Methylomagnum ishizawai: one gene and its partner. Each later gene encodes a partner of the first gene's protein in a complex. Links are inferred from orthologs where the notes say so. Each region holds a gene or a part of one and is shown on either strand. Other genes may lie near its edges. The genes, in order: accA and accD.

What was found.
Region 2: the proteins of accA (region 1) and accD are in contact, whole or in part, in a solved structure (PDB 8UXZ), measured with the Escherichia coli proteins. The link is inferred for Methylomagnum ishizawai from one-to-one orthologs.

The regions. Positions count from the first base shown.
Region 1 is NZ_AP019783.1:1,482,954-1,493,211, forward strand. The notes cover bases 216-3,172. They hold accA (acetyl-CoA carboxylase carboxyl transferase subunit alpha), read right to left. Parts: upstream 2,199-3,172; coding sequence 1,233-2,198; downstream 216-1,232. Other genes in these bases: tilS (tRNA lysidine(34) synthetase TilS), read right to left, coding at 216-1,193; K5658_RS06850 (dienelactone hydrolase family protein), read right to left, coding at 2,232-2,951. Also shown: more of tilS, read right to left, coding at 1-215; K5658_RS06855 (hypothetical protein), read right to left, coding at 3,463-3,645; K5658_RS06860 (PEP-CTERM sorting domain-containing protein), read right to left, coding at 4,196-4,804; K5658_RS06865 (hypothetical protein), read right to left, coding at 5,201-5,476; K5658_RS06870 (zinc metalloprotease), read right to left, coding at 5,689-6,594; K5658_RS06875 (hypothetical protein), read right to left, coding at 7,028-7,426; K5658_RS06880 (ethanolamine ammonia-lyase subunit EutB), read left to right, coding at 7,628-9,022; ethanolamine ammonia-lyase subunit EutC, read left to right, coding at 9,019-9,795; K5658_RS06890 (UDP-2,3-diacylglucosamine diphosphatase), read left to right, coding at 10,020-10,258. UniProt on the Escherichia coli protein: Component of the acetyl coenzyme A carboxylase (ACC) complex. First, biotin carboxylase catalyzes the carboxylation of biotin on its carrier protein (BCCP) and then the CO(2) group is transferred by the carboxyltransferase to acetyl-CoA to form malonyl-CoA.
Region 2 is NZ_AP019783.1:2,684,633-2,694,697, reverse strand. What follows is about bases 7,302-10,065. They hold accD (acetyl-CoA carboxylase, carboxyltransferase subunit beta), read left to right. Parts: upstream 7,302-8,088; coding sequence 8,089-9,042; downstream 9,043-10,065. Other genes in these bases: folC (bifunctional tetrahydrofolate synthase/dihydrofolate synthase), read left to right, coding at 9,047-10,065; trpA (tryptophan synthase subunit alpha), read left to right, coding at 7,302-8,067. In the rest of the region: K5658_RS12150 (ATP-binding cassette domain-containing protein), read left to right, coding at 1-1,444; K5658_RS12145 (calcium:cation antiporter), read left to right, coding at 1,448-2,584; K5658_RS12140 (urate hydroxylase PuuD), read left to right, coding at 2,765-3,388; K5658_RS12135 (PEP-CTERM sorting domain-containing protein), read left to right, coding at 3,709-4,380; tRNA pseudouridine(38-40) synthase TruA, read left to right, coding at 4,589-5,404; K5658_RS12125 (phosphoribosylanthranilate isomerase), read left to right, coding at 5,410-6,072; trpB (tryptophan synthase subunit beta), read left to right, coding at 6,053-7,258; more of trpA, read left to right, coding at 7,255-7,301.

The DNA of each region.
Region 1 (10,258 bases):
ATCCCGGCCTCCTGGAATAATTTCTTGAGTTCCCGCGCACCGGCCCGGCCCAGGGGGCGGCAGGTTTCGCCGCCTTGCCGGTAGCGCACGCTGATGGCTGCCGTCCGCCACAATCCGGGCGCGATGCCGGGTCCGTCCGTGGGTAGGGCGATGAGTTCGCCGTTGCCGTCCGGCAGGACCAGGGGCGCGGGGCCGTTCCAGGCGATGACGGCCTGGCTGTCGAACGGCCCCGCGGGCGGCAGCAAATACAATTCGTTGCGGTAGCGGCGGATTTCCCCTTCGCGCCAGCGTACGGCGGGACTGCGCTCGGGGTGGGCGTTGAGGGCGCAATCCAATACCTGTCCCAACACGCGGGCCGAGGGCATACGGAAGCCCTGGGACCCGATCCATTCGCGCAGGACCAGGCGCCGGTCCGCCGCCGTGTAATCCAATAAACGGTCCACATACAGCGTTTCCCGCTCCGGGTTCAGCGCCGCGTGGCAGAGGTCGCGGGCCAGCGCCGCCAGGGTGGCCTGGGCCTCGGCGCAGTGTTGGGCGGAGCGGCTGAGGGTGGCGTTGACGGCGGGCCAGCGTTCGGCCAACGCGGGCAGGATACGGTGGCGGATGAAATTGCGGTCGTAGCCCAGATCGCGGTTGCTGGGGTCTTCCACCCAATCGAGTTTGAGCGCCTCGGCATAGCCCCGCAGTTCGGCGCGGCCATGCTCCAGCAAGGGCCGCAGCAGGAAACCGGGGCCGAACGCCGCCCGCTCCGGCATCGCCGCCAAACCCGGCAGTCCCGCGCCGCGCAGCAATTGCAGCAGCAAGGTCTCGGCCTGGTCGTCCCGATGCTGGGCGGTGAGCAAGGCATCGCCCGTCCCCATCAGCGCTGCCAGGGCTTGATAACGGGCGGCGCGGGCGGCTTCCTCGGGGCTTTGGCCGGGGCGGGGCCGGGCATCGACCCGCAGCAAACGGAACGCCACGCCCTCGGCCTCGCAGGTGGTCCGGCACTGTTCGGCCCAGTGTTCGGCGGCGGTTTGCAGACCATGATGGACATGGACGGCGGTACAGCGGAAATCCTGGCGGGCGCGGGCCAATTCGGCGCACAGGCGCAGCAATACCCGCGAGTCTAGCCCGCCGCTATAGGCGATCCAATAATGGGGGGAGGGCGGATGGCGGGCGAGATTGGCCCGCAAGCGGGCGGCGGAGGGGTTCATGAAGGAACGGGGCGGGCGGGGATTCCCGCCCCGGCGGCCTCAGGCATTGGCTTCTTCGTAGACGCCATAGCTCATCAAGCGGGCATAGCGCCGTTCCAGCAATCCCTCCATGGGGGTGCGGAGCAGTTCCTCCAGGTGGCGCTTGATCGCCGCCTTCAGGTTGTTGGCGGCTTGCTGGCGGTCGCGGTGGGCGCCGCCCAGGGGTTCGGGCACGATCTCGTCGATCAGCTTGAGTTCCCTCAGGCGTTCGGAGGTGATGCCCATGGCCTCGGCGGCGAGTTCGGCCTTGTCGGCGCTCTTCCACAGGATCGAGGCGCAGCCCTCCGGCGAAATCACCGAATAGGTGCTGTATTGCAGCATCAAGAGCCTATCGCCCACGCCGATGGCCAGCGCCCCGCCCGAACCGCCCTCGCCGACCACGGTGCAGAGGATCGGGGTGCGCAGGGTCGCCATCTCGAACAGGTTGCGGGCGATGGCTTCGCTCTGGCCGCGTTCTTCCGCGCCGATGCCGGGGTAGGCGCCGGGCGTGTCGATGAAGCAGAGGATGGGCAGGTGGAAGCGCTCGGCCAGGCGCATCAGGCGCAGCGCCTTGCGGTAGCCTTCCGGGCGCGGCATCCCGAAGTTGCGGTGGATTTTTTCCTTGGTGTCGCGGCCCTTCTGATGGCCGATCACCATGACCGGCAGGCCGTCGAGCTTGGTCAGGCCGCCGACGATGGCCGGATCGTCGGCATAGGCGCGGTCGCCATGCAGTTCGTGGAAGTCCCCGAAGATCAGTTCCAAGTAGTCCAGAGTATAGAGCCGTTGCGGATGGCGGGAGATTTGCGAAATCTGCCAGGCGGTCAGGGAGGAAAACACCGATTCGGTGAGCTTGCGGCTCTTCTCTTCGAGGCGGGCGATTTCTTCGCTGATGTTGATTTCGTTGTCGAAACCGACCCGTTTGAGCTCGCCGATCTTGGCTTCGAGTTCGGCGATGGGCTGTTCGAAATCGAGGAATTTCAGGTCCATATTGTGGTGATCCCGGCGCGGACGGAAAAGCCGTTATTTTAACACTTCGGCCAGGAAATCCTTGAGGCTTTCCCAGGAGCGGCGGTCGGCGGTTTCCTGGTAGACCGTGCCGAAACCGGGGTCGTTGGCCTTGGGGTTGGTGAAGGCGTGGACGGTGTGGCCATAGGCGTGGATTTGCCAATCGGCCCCGGCAGCGGTGAGTTCGTGGCCCAGGGCCACCAGTTGTTCCGGCTTGACCATGGGATCGTCGAAGCCGTGCAGGGCCAGCACCTTGGCCTTGATCTTGTTGTTCCCGGTGTTGCCGGGCGGGATGAACAGGCCATGGAAGCTCGCCACGCCGCGCAGGTCGGCCCCGGTCCGCGCCAAGTCCAGCACGCACAAGCCGCCGAAGCAAAAACCCATGGCGGCGACGCGGCGGCCATCGACCTCGGGTTGCAGGCGCAAGCTGTCGAGGGCGGCGGCGATCCGGCTTTGCAACAAGGCGCGGTCTTGCATGAAGGGCTGCATGAGCTGGGCGTTCTCTTCCGGTCCCGAGCCCAGGACGCCCTTGCCGTACATGTCGAGGGCGAAGGCGGCGTAGCCGAGTTCGGCCAGTTTCCGGGCCTTGTCGCAGACGAAATCGTCGCGGCCCGCCCAGGCATGGGCGATCAGCACGGAGGGCAAGGGTTGGGCGCGGCGGTCGTCGTAGGCGAAAAAGCCTTCGAGCGCGGTGTCGGCGTGGACGTAATCGACGGTGCGGGTTTGGATCGCCATGGGCTTATCTCCGGTCGGGAAATGGGGGGCGTCGCTATGCGGTGGGACGCCATCGGCGGCGATACCCTAGCAGAATGCGGGCCGGGAACGCCATGGTTGCGGGTGGGCGATATCCAGACTCCGGGATTGGGTTTCGATGCCGATCATCGGTGGCCGACCGAAACGGAAGCGAACCATACGGTTGCTGGGGAATGACCGAAACATCGGCCCGGTGGGCAGGGGAGTGCTTGGAAGAATGAGAAGGATGGCGGTGGGATTTTCGCTTGCGAACCGGCCAAAAAAACGACGGCTTACTCCTGGAACAAAAAGTATTAAGAAGAAGCCGTCGGGAAAGTGGACTTTGCCGAAAGTTCTCTCGGGTTCCGTGTACGAGTAACTAAACCATCGACATGAACCGGGATTGCCACATCCAACAAAGTCTGCTGAGGTTTTTTTTACTGGGATGCCCCGTCTGCGCCGCTAGGATATTTCCGGGCTGGGCAGGCGGGGCATAGGTGCTTTTACCTTATTATTATTTGGCGTGCTGGCGTTCGATCTGCTTTTCCACCTCAGCCTTCGATTCGGCCTGGGCTTGTTGATTCTTGACGCCGGCTTCCAGATCATCACGCGCACCGCGCATGGCGAACACGACAACGACCGCTAAAAGGATAACGCCGCCGATGTACAACCAAAAATTGTCTTTCTCTTGTTCCATATTTACCTCCTCAGTCTTTCGTCTTTCGTTGATATTGAAAAATTACGCCCTTCTGGTTGGGGCGTGAATAAAATATCGAAGATCAAAGGCTGTTTGGTTACAAAACCGTGTAAATTTCATTTCAAATGAATTCGTAATAAATGAAGTTATCATAAAAATTTCATGATTAGATTGCCGTGCTTGCCGTGTGCCGTATTCATGAACCGGCGGGCCGTTGCCGCCCGCGACGACGGCATATGCGCGGCCATGTCCGATCCTTTGCGGGAATGCCCATGGACCTTGCCCACCGAGGCCCGTGCGCGGACCCGACAAAACCGCTTGGCGGTACGGGTGGGATGGAAGCGGAGGGGGGTTGATGAACGGTCCGCGTTGGCGGCGACGCATTGGAATGGCGCGGAACTGCGGGGGCCGTTTGCCCGGAGCGGACCGGGCGGGCGGAACCAGCGCGGCCAGGGTCCGCGCTGGTCGCAGCGTCTATATCAAGCCGATGGGTCGCGAGGAAACCTTCGAGGATGTCTCCTGGCGGGGAAGGATCGCGGGCGCTGGGGATTCAAGCCGCCGCTGATTTCCGGCGCGGGGGGCGGGCTTTCCTGCTCCATAGGCCGGTCGCGCCCGCGATCATCAGCCAAGCCGATGCCGGTTCGGGTACCGCGGCGACCTCGGTGAACTTTGCCCAGGTGGTATTGCCGGCCGCGCTGTAGTTGTTGAGGAAGGTGCTTTGGGCAATGATGAAGAAGTTGGGGAATGGATTGCCTATATTGGCTGATGATATTAATAAGCCAGGAATGCTGAAAAAGCCGCCACCAAGATCGAGAACCGGAAAGATGATGCTTATAGTCTGGGTATAGGTGGTGGCAATGCCGTTGATACCGTTGGGAAGGTTTGCGGAAGTGAAGCCGGAGGCCAGGAGCGCCGAACGAAGGGCGGTGTTTGCAAGGCCCGCTTCCGTGGGGGTGCTAAAGTCGAACTGGTTGCTGGGCCAGAGGGTCGATGGCGAACCATCCCCGAAGGACACATCGTAATGATGGCCGCTGGTCGTCACCAAATCGTCGATGCCCATCAGGGTTTGGCTGGAAACCACAAAGCTATAGGCATGGGAAACAGGGCTGCTGACCGCCAACAATAGGCCCAGCGCCGCTGCAAGGGTGGTTTTTTGCATGGGAGTAAGGTCTCCAGATAAATAGAGGGATGGTTGCGACTACCTCCATAAGGTTATTAGTCAAGGCCGGGTTTGCGGCCTTGTTTAATTTATAGGTTATGGAGTCCTGGATATGCGGTGGAAATAGGCGAATATCGAGGATTGAAGGCTAGCATGGGGGGCTCTGGTGCGTCAATATTATGGAAATTTTGGGTTTCCACCCGCGATTGCCGGGGACGGGCCCGATATTTCCCTTGACTTGGCTCCACCCTGTTTGTGGTGGCCTGGGTTCGTTGCGGACCCGGCAAGCCTATAGCACCCTCCAATTATAACCGCCCTCATCGAGGCACCGACCCAGATCGATAGGATGGATGCCGCCCGGTTAGGCGAAGTCCGCGACGGAATCAAAAGGACGGTTCAATCGGCTTCTTCTTGTTGGCGGACCAGCGAACCCTCCGGTTTATATAGGAATTCGTATTCCCTGCCGTTTTCTTTGAATTCTATGGCGTAGGCCGGACCGTCCGCGAAGCGCCGGGCCTCGTACTCCACGTCCCGAGCATTCGGGTGCGCCCGTTCGAAGGCATCGAGTACGGCTTTCGGAACTCGATCCTTGCCGATATCGTTGGTATCGGCATGCGCTGGACCGAATACCGCCAAATACGTTGCAAACCCAACAAGCATCTTGGTCTTCATGAATTCCTCCATTCGGGCATCGAACGACTACGCTGCGGAATGCGGATGATTGGGGAGAAGCGCTGTGCGGTCAATCCTGGGTTTGTGTCGATTTGTGTTCCCGTACCCCGGAACGCTCCGCGCCCGCCGCCGCTTTCGATGGGTGCTTTGTCGGCCAGGGTAGGGTGGGGCGGGCGGTTATTTCTGACCTCCTGGGCGGTGGAGAATATCCATCAAGGCACCAACGAGGGTTTGAATGCCAACACCTGGGCCTGCATACGCTTGACTTGGCCGATGCTGAAACCGGTCATACAGGCATCGGCGCTGTAATCCATGTAGTTGGTCACCGGGTCTTTGCCTAGTTTGTTCGCGCAGGTATCCCTTTTGACGGGGCAATCGAAATTTGGGGTGCGCTCGATGGCCGTGTCGCCCACCAAATCATTATCCACGGTGCAGCTGGTGCGGTCATCGTCGAAAGTATGATAGAGGCCCAGATAATGTCCGATTTCATGGGTGGCGGTATCGCCTTCCCCATAAGGGGCCGGGCCGCCTGGGAGCGACCGGTAACTCAATACAACCCCGTGCATCGCGCTCGATTCCGCATACATATCTGGAAAGGTCGCGAAGCCGAGCAAACCAGAGATGCTATTGCAGGTATAGGCATTCAAGGTATGGGTGGGATCGACCGCCAATTGTTTTTTATAGACGGGTTCCAACGCCTCGTTATCCAGGCATTGATCGAACCAATCGGCGCTTTCCGTCCTATCGGTGCCGGCCAGCGAAAACTGGAATCCACTGCCTTGATAGGCATTGTTCAAAACCGTGATCTGCTTGGCGATGACCGCGTCCGAAACATTGCCTTTGGGTTGGCCGGACACGACCTTATAGATGACATGGAACCAAACCGGGATGGTGACGGGCTGGTTGGGCGGCGGGAAGGTTTTGGCGGCCTGCCTGCTGGCGGTATTGAAAATGGATTCGCTTTGCAGTTTCTCGGCCATGTTCCGCACCGGGGTTCTGCATTTCAGCTGGGGTATTTCCTCCGCCGTGGCATACGGTGCCATACCGGTCGCGCCAAGGAAGGTGACAAGGCAATAGCCGCCGAGCAGGTTGATCCTGGATTGGGTTTTATCGTGCATATGGGTTATCTCCTAGCCTAGTATATGGACATCAACGGCTGTTTCAGTGCCGGTGGAGCCGGCGGGCGCGCAGGAATGGCGCGAAGATCATGCGCCCGCGAGACGAACGGGGTCTACCGCAGTTCCACTACCCAGGCTGTCCTGGCCGTGCCGACCGGTATCGATGGCTGGGTGCCTCTCGGTGTAGCTAGGATGGCGTGCGACGTAATTCGGCGTGATCCAGGCTACGGACTTTGCCGCCATTCGATACGGTCGGGGCGCTAGCTGTTGGGAAAAGCGGAAGGCTGGGCATGGCGGGTTTCCACGTTCCGCTTGGCGTAGGACGGAAAGCAGGGTTTCCACATTGGTATTTCCAAGCCGAGCTTGGGAATGAGTGGCCATGTTTCCTATCGAAAACGCGCCAAGCCTGGGGGGAAGTGGAAAGGCTTTGTAGTCAGGCCGAGATAATGGCCGCGACCACGATCCCGGCGATGAGGTTCCCGAAGATATCCACGAAGAGTTCCCGCGTGAAAAAGGCCGCCGGACTCATTTTGCCGATTTTCTGGCTTTTGCTCTTTTCAGGGAGTTTGATTTTGCCTTCGGCGATTTCGCGGATCGAATCTTCGACCAGGGCGAGAACGCCGGCTTCGGTATGGTGGGCTGGATGGTATTTGATCAACAAGGTACCGGTAATGATATTCGGCTCGGCATGGTATATCCCTTTGGCTTCGGGTCGCTTGAGCAGCCGGAGTTTCAGCAGGTCGGCGATGGCGGGCTGGTTTTTGATGCAGGCCGCCCGCAGGCGTATTCTATTGGGGACTTTGTTGTGGGCGATGGCTATCGAGGTTGGCATGTCACCGTGCATAAGGGTTTACCGTGGATGGATAATACGGATCGAGTGGAAAATATTTGGCCATGGCCTGGAGGAATGGCCCGTGAGAATGGCGCGGTTTCCAAGTATAACAAAATGCCGGGGATGGCGCGGGAGGGTGGGTGTCATGATCATGTCATGCTGGGATGTTAAATAGGGGTTTAATCCTTTTGTCGTTGCGCGATGCTTTATACCGATACCGCCGGGGGTAGGCGTTATTCATTCCCCGATCTTAAAACCCTGCTGGGCAAGGCCTCGCCCTTGCGTTCGGCGGACCAACTGGCCGGACTCGCCGCCGAGTCCGAGGCGGAACGGGCCATCGCCCAGCGCGTGCTGGCCGGGGTGCCCTTGCGGCGCTTCCTGGAAGAGCCTTTGATCCCGCCCGAGCAGGACGAGGTCAGCCGCTTGATCTTCGAGCGCCACGACATGGCGGCCTTCGCGCCCATCGCCGGGCTGACCGTGGGCGAATTCCGCGAATGGCTGCTGGCCGACACCACGCCAGGCGTGGACATAGAATCCATCCGGTCCGGCCTGATGCCGGAAATGGCGGCGGCGGTCTCGAAACTCATGCGCAACCAGGATTTGATCGCCGCCGCCCGGCGTTGCCGGGTGACGACCCGGTTCCGCAATACCTTGGGGCTGCCGGGACGCTTATCGACCCGCTTGCAGCCCAACCATCCCACCGACGATCCCCAGGGCATCGCCGCCAGCCTCCTCGACGGTTTGCTGTACGGCAATGGCGATGCGGTCATCGGCATCAACCCCGCCACCGACAGCCCGGCCAATGTGGCCGGTTTACTGCGCCTATTGGACCGGATCATCCAGGAATACGCCATCCCCACCCAAAGTTGCGTGCTGGCCCATGTCACCACCACCATGGAATTGATGCGGCGGGGCGTGCCGGTGGATTTGGTGTTCCAATCCATCGCCGGGACCGAGGCGGCCAACCGCGGTTTCGGCGTGGACCTCGCGCTGCTCGGGGAAGCGCGGGAGATGGCGCTTTCCCTCAACCGCGGCACGGTGGGCGACAACGTGATGTATTTCGAGACCGGCCAGGGCAGCGCCTTGTCCGCCGAGGCCCATCATGGCATCGACGCCCAGACCTGCGAGGCCCGCGCCTATGCCGTGGCCCGCGAGTTCGCGCCGCTCCTGGTCAATACCGTGGTGGGTTTCATCGGGCCGGAATATCTCTACGATGGCAAGCAGATCATCCGCGCCGGGTTGGAGGACCACTTCTGCGGGAAGCTCCTGGGCCTGCCGATGGGTTGCGATGCCTGCTACACCAACCACGCCGAGGCCGACCAGAACGATATGGACAACCTCATCACCTTGCTGGGCGTGGCCGGTTGCACTTATTTCATGGGGGTGCCGGGGGCGGACGATATCATGCTGGCCTATCAAAGCACCTCGTTCCACGACGCCTTGTATCTGCGCCGGACCTTGGGGCTGCGGCCCGCGCCGGAGTTCGAGGACTGGCTGGACCGCATGGGCATTTTCGATGGCCGCAACGCCTTGGCCGGGAATCCGGCCCCGCGCCTGTTGGGAGCCGTCCACGATTTGGCGGGAGGTCCGGCATGAACGACGGCGCTTGGGAACCGCTACGCCGTTTCACCCAGGCCCGCATCGGCCTGGGCCGGGCCGGCCACGCCCTGCCCACCGGGGCGTTGTTGGATTTCCAACTGGCCCATGCCAGGGCGCGGGACGCGGTGCATCTGCCTTGGGATATCGAAGGCTTCGCCGCGGCGGTGCGGGCGCTGGGCAGCGAGTGCCTGATCCTGGAAACCCCGGTGGCCGACCGTGGCGAATACCTGCGCCGCCCCGACCTGGGCCGCCGCTTGACCGAGGCGGCCCGCGCCCGCGTGGCGGCTTGGGCCGGGCCGGATATCGATATCGCCTTGGTCGTGACCAACGGCTTGTCGTCGGCGGCGGTGGAGGCGCATGGCCTCCCTTTGTTGCGGGCGATCCTGGAACGCTACCACGCGCTGGGGTTCAAGCCCGGCCCGGTCTGCGTGGTGGGGAATGGGCGGGTGGCTGTGTCCGACGTTATCGGCGCGGCGCTCAGGGCCCGTTTGGCGGTGATCGTGGTCGGCGAGCGGCCCGGCCTCAGCGCGGCGGACAGCCTCGGGATTTACCTAACCTATGGTCCCAAGGTCGGCAATACCGATGCCGGGCGCAATTGCCTATCCAATATCCGCCCGCCCGAAGGGTTGGACTACGCCGCCGCCGCCGCCAAGCTGGCCTATCTGACGGTCGAGGCGCTGCGGCGGGGTTTGTCCGGGGTGGATTTGAAGGACGAGATGGCCCTGCCGGGCCGGGACGGCGCGGTTCTCGACGCCATCCCGCAGCTTTGAGCTTGCGCCCAAGGAATTTGGGAGTCCGCGTGGAATCCGGCGGGTCGAACAGGATTCGACCCTGGGAAATACCGGGTTTTACGCCGCCGTTTTTCATCTTAATGCAACGGTTTTCGCGGTAACTTGGGCGCGTTTCCCTTGGACGGCCCCGAGGGCGCGGGTCCGGTCCGCGCCGGGGCCGGCCTCGCCCCAACCTTTTTCCATCGCGAGAGTAGCGACCAACGATGCAAGTTCGAGCCATCTTCATTTCCGATGTGCATCTCGGCACCCGCGCCTGCCAAGCCGCCCGTTTGGTGGATTTCCTGCGCGAACATCCTTCCGAATACCTTTATCTCCTGGGCGATATCATCGATTTCTGGGCCATGAGCCGGGGCGAAATCTATTGGTCCAGGGCGCAGAACACCTTCGTGCAGAAGGTGCTGAGGCGCGGCCGCCATGGCGACAAGATCATCCTGGTGCCCGG
Region 2 (10,065 bases), 1.2 Mb from region 1 along the record:
CGACGACGATATCGCCTCTTTGTCGGGCGGCTTGAAGCGGCGGGTGTTGTTGGCGCGGGCCTTGGCCACCCAGCCCGATGTGCTGCTGCTGGACGAACCCACCAACCATCTCGACCTCGACGCCATCCTCTGGCTGGAGGAATTCCTGCTGGGTTGGCCCGGCACCTTGATCTTCATCACCCACGACCGGGTGTTCCTGCAAAAGCTCGCCACCCGCATCATCGAACTGGACCGGGGTCGGCTCACCGATTTCCCAGGGGATTACCCGACCTATCTGCGCCGCAAGGAGGAACTGTTGGAGGCCGAGGCCAAGCAGGAGGCCGAGTTCGACAAGAAACTGGCCCAGGAGGAGGTGTGGATCCGCACCGGGATCAAGGCCCGCCGTACCCGCGACATGGGCCGGGTCAAGCGCTTGGTGGAGATGCGGAAAGAGCGCGGCGAGCGGCGGACCAGGGTGGGGCAGGTCAATATGCTGGTGCAGCAGGCCGAGCGTTCCGGCAAGTTGGTGGCCGAGGCCGAGAACGTGGGTTTCGGCTACGCGGACCGTACCATCGTGCGCGATTTCTCGGCCACCCTCCTGCGCGGCGATAAGATCGGCATCATCGGTCCCAACGGCTGTGGCAAGACCACCTTGCTGCGCCTGATCCTGGGTCAATTACAACCCACCAGTGGCAAGATCAAGCTGGGTACGAACCTGGAAATCGCCTATTTCGACCAATACCGCGCCCAGTTGGACGAGGAGGCTTCGGTGATCGACAACGTGGCCCAGGGCAGCGACCGGGTCACTATCAATGGCCGCAACACCCACGCCATCGGCTATCTCAGGGATTTCCTGTTCAGCCCCGACCGCGCCCGCCAGCCGGTGAAATCTCTGTCGGGCGGCGAGCGCAACCGGCTGCTCCTGGCCCGCTTGTTCACCCAGCCGGCCAATCTGCTGGTGCTGGACGAACCCACCAACGACCTCGACGCCGACACCCTGGACTTGCTGGAAGAGCTTTTGACCGAGTTCAACGGCACGGTGTTGGTGGTCAGCCACGACCGCGCCTTCCTCAACAATCTGGTGACCAGCGTCTTGGTGTTCGAGGGCGATGGCAAGGTCAACGAGTATGTGGGGGGCTACGACGATTGGTTGCGGCAAAGGCCCGCGTCGGTGGCGGCCCCATCCCCGGCCAAGCCCGCTCCCGAAAAAACCGCCGCGCCCGCCAAATCCAAGAAAATGAGCTTCAAGGAGCAAAAGGAATTGGAAGGCTTGCCCGGGAAAATCGAGGATTTGGAAACCGAAATCGCCGCGTTGAACCAGCGCATGGCCGATCCCGGTTTCTACCAGCAAAGCCGGGACGCCATCACCCAGGCCCAGGCGCGGATGGCCGAGTTGGAGCAAGGCTTGGCCCTGGCCTACGAGCGCTGGGAAGCCTTGGAGGCTTTGCGGGAAGCGGCGGGATAGGCCGTGCGGATAGCGAGCGATTTCCTCTCCCGCCACGCCTACACCCTGACCTGCTGGCTGGTCTGGCTGGCGTTCATCCTGGCCCCCAGCCTGGACCCGCACCGAATCGGCCTGGGCTGGACGGCGGCCATCGCGCTCGGGGTGTTCGCCGCCATGTTGGGCTGCGTGTTCACCGTGGTGCGCCATGCCGACCATCTGGCCGATATCTTGGGCGAACCCCTGGGCACCCTGGTCCTGACCCTCTCGGCCACCGCCATCGAGGTCAGCCTGATGCTGATGATCATGTTGACCGGCCAGCAGAACCCCACTTTGTTGCGCGATACCGTGTTCGCGACCCTGATGGTCCTGCTCAATGGGCTGGTGGGTTTGTCTTTGGCGGCGGGCGGTTGGCGGCATCTGGAGCAGGAGTTCAACCTGCGGGGGGCGCTGTCGTTCCTGCATTTGATCGCGCCCCTGTCCCTGGTGCTGCTGGTCATGCCGAACTACAGCCGGTCCTCGGCGGGCCACACCCTCGCCCCGCAACAGGAGGGCTTCCTGGGGGCGCTGTGCGTTCTGGTCTACGCCGGTTTCCTGTTGTTGCAAACCGGCAGGCACCGCTCGCTGTTCGACCATCCGTTCAATACCCAGCAAAACGGCTTCGACGACAACCTGGGCGAGAAACCCGTGCATAAACTGCCCGCCGGGCCCGGCGATATCGCCCGGTCGGCGGCGGGGTTGCTGTTGTCGGTGGTGCCCATCGTGTTGCTGGCCGAGCATCTGGGCGGCTTCATCGATTTCGGCATCGAAACCTTGCATGCGCCGGGAGCCTTGGGCGGCTTGGTGGTGTCGGGCCTGGTGTTGGCCCCGGAGGGCTTGGGAGCGTTGCGGGCCGCGCTGGCCAACCGGATGCAGCGGGCGGTGAACATCTGCCTGGGTTCGGCCCTCAGCACCATCGCCCTGACCGTGCCCACCGTCTTGATCGCCGCCAGCCTGTCCAACCACACCCTGGAACTGGGGCTGGAAGGCATCGATCCCACCTTGCTCTACGCCAGCCTCTTGGTGCTGCTCATCACCCTGGTCAGCGGACGCGCCACCATCTTGCAGGGGCAGGCGCACCTGATGCTGTTCGTCGCCTACCTGTTCTTCATTTTCTATCCCTGAAGGCTTGTTGGAGTCCAAGGCTTGCCGTGGCGATGACGGGGTTTGTCCAAAGTCGGCTTTGGATTCCAGAACCACCGTTATGGGTTTGCTTCGTGCTCCGCAAGGGCATACCCTGTGTCACGCCTGCTCGACCTATCCCCAGGCACATCATCCCAAAAACACATTATGAGGAGGATATCCATGCGTAATCTCATGTTGAAACTGATCGACAAACTGGCCGGTTTTGGTTTGGACAAACTGGAACGCGCCCTCTTGTTCGGGGCCGGGCTGTGCGCGGTGCTGGCGCTCGCCACCGGCAGCGTGCGGCTGGACCTGAACTGGACCGCCTTCCTGTTCCGCTGGCTGCATGTCATTTCGGGGGTGATGTGGATCGGCCTGCTCTGGTATTTCAATTTCGTGCAAATCCCCTCCATGCCCAAGATTCCCGACGAACAGAAACCGGCCATCGGCAAGGTCATCGCCCCGACCGCGCTGTTCTGGTTCCGTTACGCGGCGCTGGCCACCGTGGTCACCGGTGTCGTGCTGGCCCTGCTCAACAGCTACCTGCTGGATGCCTTGCTGCTGGGCAAGTTCCAAGGGGGCCGGACCACCTATATCGGTCTCGGCATGTGGTTGGCGCTGTTCATGGCCTATAACGTCTGGAACATCATCTGGCCCAACCAGCAAAAGGCGCTGGGCCTGGTCCCGGCCACCGACGACGAGAAGAAGGCCGCGGCCCGCACCGCGATGTTGACCAGCCGGTTCAACACCATGTTCTCGATCCCGATGCTGTATTTCATGGTCGCGGCGCAGAATATCGCCTGACCGGTCCGTAGGGGCGGGCGCGGGGCTATGGTTCCGCGCCTTTTTTATGGGCGGGATGTCCGCCATCCTGGCCCGGATTGTGAGGAGCGTCACGTTTTCTGGGTGTGCTTGCCGTGCTGACTGGGGGTGGGGTGTCGCTATATTTTACGTTTTTACAGAATCGTTGGGGTAGGTGTATCAATCGTAACTGCCTTTGATTACAATGGGTTGGTGGCTTCCTCTGTGGGATCGCTTTGAGCGGTTGCGGGCCGTGGGAATATCCCGGTCCCCGAAAAACCACACAACCCTTGCTTCCCAATCCTTATCAAAGAACGGCAACCATGAAAAATTTGCTCACTAGCCTGATAGCGGCGGGCTTGTTGCTATCGACCCAGGCGGCCCATGCCACCCCCTTCCTCGAAAGCACCGGCGGCGATGCGGGGCCGCTGGCTTCCGGTTCCCCCAGAAACATCACACCGCCCAATATCGAAGTCGACGGCCAACTCGGCCCCGGCGATTATCTCGATGCCTATCGGTTCCATTTCGGTGGCGGTAGCTTGACGGTCAGTGTCGGCGGCGATGGTTTCTACGCGGACGCCTATATATTCGACGACGGTACCGGGGCGTTGGAGGCGGGGGGGTATATCGTCGGGTCGAATAGTACCTCCTCCCTGGGTTCGGGCAGCTTAACCCTGGGGGCGGGCGACTATCTGATCGCGATTGATTTTTCCGGCGCGAACCTTGACAACAGCCCCGCCGATCTCAATGCCCTTGTGTCCGACATCGTGGCCAACGCCGCTGGCTTTAGCGACCCCGAGTTGTTCGAGTCCCAAACCGGTTATTTATCCCCCAGGGATTATGTCGTCCTCTTCAGCGATCCGGTCGGTTACGCCGGCAGTGGCGGCGGCAGCGGTTCGGAAGTCCCGGTACCCGCCACCCTCTACCTGATGGGCTTGGGGTTGGCCGGCTTGGGGTTCAACAAGCGGCGCGGCTTGGGCCTCGCCCTGGCCTGATTCCGAAAAGCCACGCACTGGCGTTCCACTTGGCCCCTGGACGGCGGCGCGGGATTCCGCGCCGCCGTCCAGGGGTTTTCCGTCGTGGCCGGAAAGCCACCCGCGCCCCCGATGCGCTGGGCTGGATACCACGCCCATTCTTGATGCCGCTTCCGCCCACCCGCCCAATCTGGAACAATAGCGCCCCCGTCCCCCCGCTGTTTTCCCCATGCGTCTCGCCCTAGGCATCGAATACGACGGCTCGGCTTTCGCCGGCTGGCAATGGCAACCCGATAAACGCACCGTGCAGACCGCGCTCGACACCGCCCTGGGCCGGGTCGCCGACCGCGAGATCCGGGCGGTCTGCGCGGGCCGTACCGACGCCGGGGTCCACGCCTTGGAACAGGTGGTACATTTCGATACCGAAGTCCGGCGCAAGCCCTATTCCTGGCTGATGGGCACCAACACCCACCTGCCGGACGACGTGCGCGTCTTGTGGGTGCGCGAGGTGGTGGAGGATTTCCATGCCCGCTACAGCGCCATCGCCCGCTATTACCGCTACGTCATCCTCAACCGCCCCATGAAATCCGCCCTGCACCGGCGGCAACTGACTTGGCATTCCGCATCCCTGGATGCCGGGGCCATGCAGGCGGCGGCCCATTATCTGATTGGGGATCATGATTTCTCCTCGTTCCGTGCCCAGGGCTGCCAATCCAAGAGTCCCCGCCGCTATATGCATTTCATCCATGTGCGGCGCGAGGACGGCGATAGGGTGGTGGTCGAACTCTGCGCCAACGCCTTCCTGCATCATATGGTGCGGAACATCGCCGGGGTGTTGATCGAGATCGGTGCCGGCAAGCGCCCGCCGGAATGGGCGGCGGAGGTGTTGGCCGCCCGCGACCGCGCCCAGGGCGGTGTGACGGCCCCGGCCGATGGCTTATACTTGGGCGGCATTTGCTACCCCGAGCCGTTCGGCATCGCCCGCCATCCCATTTTCCAGCACCTTCCCGCCCATGCCCGCCGCTATACCCCGGACCGCGAGTGAACAAAATCCCGTACCCCTTCCACCGAACTCGCGTTAAAATCTGCGGCTTCACCCGACCCCAAGATGCCCTGGCCGCCGTGCGTTTGGGTGCGGATGCCCTGGGTTTGGTGTTCTATCCGCCCAGCCCGCGCCATGTGGATATTGAGCGGGCCCAGGCCATCGTGGCGGAACTCCCGCCTTTCATCACCGTGGTCGGTTTGTTCGTGGACGCGGCGGCGGCGCGGGTGGCGGAAGTCCTCGGGGCGGTGCGGATCGATTTGCTCCAGTTCCATGGCGACGAGGACGCCGGCTACTGCGGGGCGTTCGCCAAGCCTTACATCAAGGCCATCCGCATGAAGCCGGGTTTGGACCTCGTGTCCACGGTGGCGAAGTATCGGGCGGCTTCCGGCATCCTGTTGGACGCTTGGCACCCGGACGCCCAGGGCGGCACCGGCGACCGCTTCGACTGGGGCTTGATCCCGGCGGAGTTCGCCGCGACCCTGACGCTGGCGGGCGGCTTGACCCCCGGCAATGTGGCGGAAGCCTTGCGGACGGTGCGGCCCTATGCGCTCGATGTATCGAGCGGAGTGGAAGCGGGGAAGGGAATCAAGGACGCCGCCAAGATGGCGGCGTTCATCCAAGAAGTACACCTATTCGATAGTAAACAATATGCCGACGGAAGCTTATAACCTACCCGACGAACGCGGCCATTTCGGTCCCTACGGCGGCGTGTTCGTGGCCGAGACCCTCATGTACCCCATCGATGAGCTGAACCGGGCTTATCACCGCTACATGCAGGACCCGGAATTCCTGGCCGAGCTCGACTACGACCTCAAGCATTATGTCGGCAGACCTTCGCCCATCTACCATGCCGAGCGGCTGAGCCGCCATCTGGGCGGGGCGCAGATTTTCCTCAAGCGCGAAGACCTCAACCACACCGGGGCGCACAAGGTCAACAACACCGTCGGCCAAGCCCTGCTCGCCAAGCGCATGGGCAAAACCCGCATCATCGCCGAGACCGGCGCGGGCCAGCACGGCGTCGCGACCGCCACCGTGGCGGCGCGCTTGGGCCTCGAATGCGTGGTCTACATGGGCTCGGTGGACGTGGCCCGGCAAGCGCCCAACGTCCTCAGGATGAAGCTCCTGGGCGCGACCGTGGTGCCGGTCGAATCCGGCTCCAAGACCTTGAAGGACGCGCTCAACGAAGCGCTGCGCGACTGGGTCACCAATGTCGATAACACCTTCTACATCATCGGCACGGTCGCAGGGCCGCACCCCTATCCCGCCATGGTGCGCGATTTCCAGGCCGTGATTGGCCGCGAAGCCCGCCAGCAAATGCAGGAAATGACCGGACGCCAAGCCGATGCCTTGGTCGCCTGCGTCGGCGGTGGTTCTAATGCCATCGGCTTGTTCTATCCCTTCATCGACGACAAGGACATCGCGATGTACGGCGTCGAGGCGGCGGGCGACGGCATCGAAACCGGCCGCCATTCCGCGCCCTTGAGCGCGGGGCGTCCCGGCGTGCTGCACGGCAACCGTACCTATCTGATGGAAGACGAGGACGGCGAAATCATCGAAACCCACTCGATTTCGGCGGGGTTGGATTATCCCGGTGTCGGCCCGGAACACGCCTGGCTCAAGGATTCAGGGAGAGCCAATTACGTCAGCATCACCGATAGCGAAGCGATGGTGGGGTTCCACACCCTGACCCGGATGGAAGGCATCATCCCGGCCTTGGAATCCAGCCACGCCGTCGCCTACGCCATGAAACTCGCGCCCACCATGGCTAAGGACCAGCAAATCCTGGTGAACCTCTCCGGGCGCGGCGACAAAGACATCAACACCATAGCCCAACGCGAGGGAATCAGCCTGTGAGCCGCCTGACCGCCAAATTCGAGGCATTGCGACAAGCCCAGCGCAAGGCGCTCATCCCGTTCATCACGGCGGGCGATCCCACCCCGGAATTCACCGTCCCGGCGCTCCATGCCATGGTCGAGGCCGGGGCCGATATCATCGAACTGGGCGTGCCGTTCTCCGACCCCATGGCCGACGGCCCGGTGATCCAGAAGGCCAGCGAACGCGCCCTGGTCCACAAGATGGGCCTGCGCCGGGTGTTGGGCCTGGTCCGTGAATTCCGCGCCCAGGACGCCGAAACCCCCGTGGTGCTGATGGGTTATCTCAACCCCATCGAGGCCATGGGCTATGCCGCCTTCGTGGAACAAGCCAAGGAAGCCGGGGTCGATGGCGTCCTCACCGTCGATCTGCCGCCCGAGGAATCCTCCGAATTGCTGCCCTTGTTGCACGAGGCGGGCATCGATCCCATCTATCTCCTGGCCCCGAATAGCACCGAAGAGCGCATCCGCAAGATGGGCCAATTGGGCCGCGGCTATCTCTATTATGTTTCGCTGAAAGGCGTGACCGGCGCTTCCCATATGGACTTGGGCGAGGTCGAGCGCAAGCTGGCCGAAATCAAGGCGCTGACCCAGCTGCCGGTCGGCGTGGGCTTCGGCGTGAAGGATGCCCAAATCGCCGCCGCCATCGCCGCCTTCGCCGATGCCGTGGTCGTGGGTAGCGCCCTGGTCGGCAAGATCGAAGCCGCCGGAAACCAAACCGACCGTGCCCTGGCCGAGATCGTCGCCTTGCTGCAATCCATGCGCTCTGCGATGGACGCCGCCTCTTCCTAAACCCACACGAGAGTCAACCCCTTGAGCTGGTTTCACAAACTTGTTCCTTCGAAAATCCGCACGGAAGCCTCTACCAAAAGCACGGTGCCGGAAGGATTGTGGAGCAAATGCCCGAGTTGCAATGCCATCCTCTATCGCTCGGAGGTGGAGCGGAACCTCGAAGTCTGCCCCAAGTGCAGCCATCACATGCGGATCGGTAGCAAGAAGCGCCTGCACCTGTTCCTCGACCCAGGGAACCGCTTGGAACTCGGCGAGAACCTCGCCCCGCTCGATCCTTTGAAGTTCCGCGATAGCAAGAAATACAAGGACCGCCTGTCCCAGGCCCAGAAAGCCACAGGCGAAAAGGATGCGTTGAGCGTGGTCGCCGGGCAGTTGGAAGGGCGTCCCGTGGTCGCCGCCGCCTTCAATTTCGATTTCATGGCCGGGTCCATGGGGTCGGTGGTGGGCGAGCGCTTCGTGCGCGGGGTCAATCATTGTCTGGCCCACGGGATGCCTTTGGTGGTGTTCAGCGCCAGTGGCGGGGCGCGGATGCAGGAATCCTTGCTGTCCTTGTTCCAGATGGCGAAGACCAGCGCCGCCTTGGCCAAACTCGCCGCCGCCGGTTTGCCGTTCATTTCGGTGCTGACCGATCCCACCATGGGCGGGGTGTCGGCCAGCTTGGCGATGCTGGGCGATATCAATATCGGCGAGCCGGGTGCCTTGATCGGTTTCGCGGGGCCCAGGGTGATCGAGCAGACCGTGCGCGAGAAACTGCCGGAAGGCTTCCAGCGTAGCGAATTCCTGCTGGAACACGGGGCCCTGGACATGATCGTGGACCGCCGCGAAATGCGCGGCAAGATCGCGGCCTTACTCGACCTCTTGATGACCGGCAGGCCGTCCGTGGCGCAAAAGCCGCCCGTGGTCGAAGAACCCAAGCCCGAAATAGTCGCCACCGATGCGCCGCTGCCCAGTGGCGAACCCCAAGGCGACGTTTAAACCCATGCGTTTCACAACGCTGGCTGATTGGCTGGCTTGGCAGGAAACCCTGCATCCCCGCGCCATCGACATGGGGCTGGGCCGGGTGAGCCGGGTATTCGAGGCGATGGGCGGAAACCGCCGGGTTCCGTTCACCATCACCGTGGGCGGCACCAATGGCAAGGGTTCCTGTGTCGCCCTGTTGGACGCGATCCTCAGGGCGCAAGGCTACCGGGTGGGCACCTATACCTCGCCGCATATCCTCAAATACAACGAGCGCATCCGCATCGATGGCCGGATGGTGGGCGACGCGCCCATCTGCGAAGCCTTCGCCCGCATCGATGCCGCCCGTGGCGCAACCTCCCTCAGTTTTTTCGAGTTCGGCACGCTGGCGGCCCTGGATATCTTCGCCGACGCCGGTTTGGACGTGCAGATATTGGAGGTGGGCCTGGGGGGCAGGCTGGACGCGGTGAATATCATCGACACCGATGCCGCCTTGCTCGCCAGCATCGATATCGACCATCAGGAATGGCTGGGCCATACCCGCGAGGCGATAGGCTTGGAAAAGGCCGGGATTTTCCGTGCCGGGCGGCCCGCCGTGATCGGCGATCCGGCGGTGCCGGATTCGGTGCTAGGCTATGCCGAACAACAGGGCGTGCCCTTGCGCTGCCAGGGCCGGGATTTCGGCTACGAGGTTACCGGGCGGGGTTGGACCTGGCGGAGCGGAACCGCCCGTCTCGACGATCTGCCCCGGCCCGCGATCCCCGGCGAGCATCAACTCATGAACGCCGCGGCGGTGTTGGAAACCCTGCACCGGATCGCGGACCGGCGGCCGGTTTCGGTGGACGCCATCCGTGGCGGTCTCGCCGGGGTCAGCCTGATGGGCCGGTTCCAGTTTTTTCCGGGCGAGGTTCCCGTGCTGTTGGATGTGGCCCATAATCCGCAGGCGGTCGGGATGCTGGCCGGGCACCTCCGCCGGGAGTTCGCGGGCCGTAGAATCCATGCGGTGTTCGCGGTGATGCGGGATAAGGATATCGTCGGCAT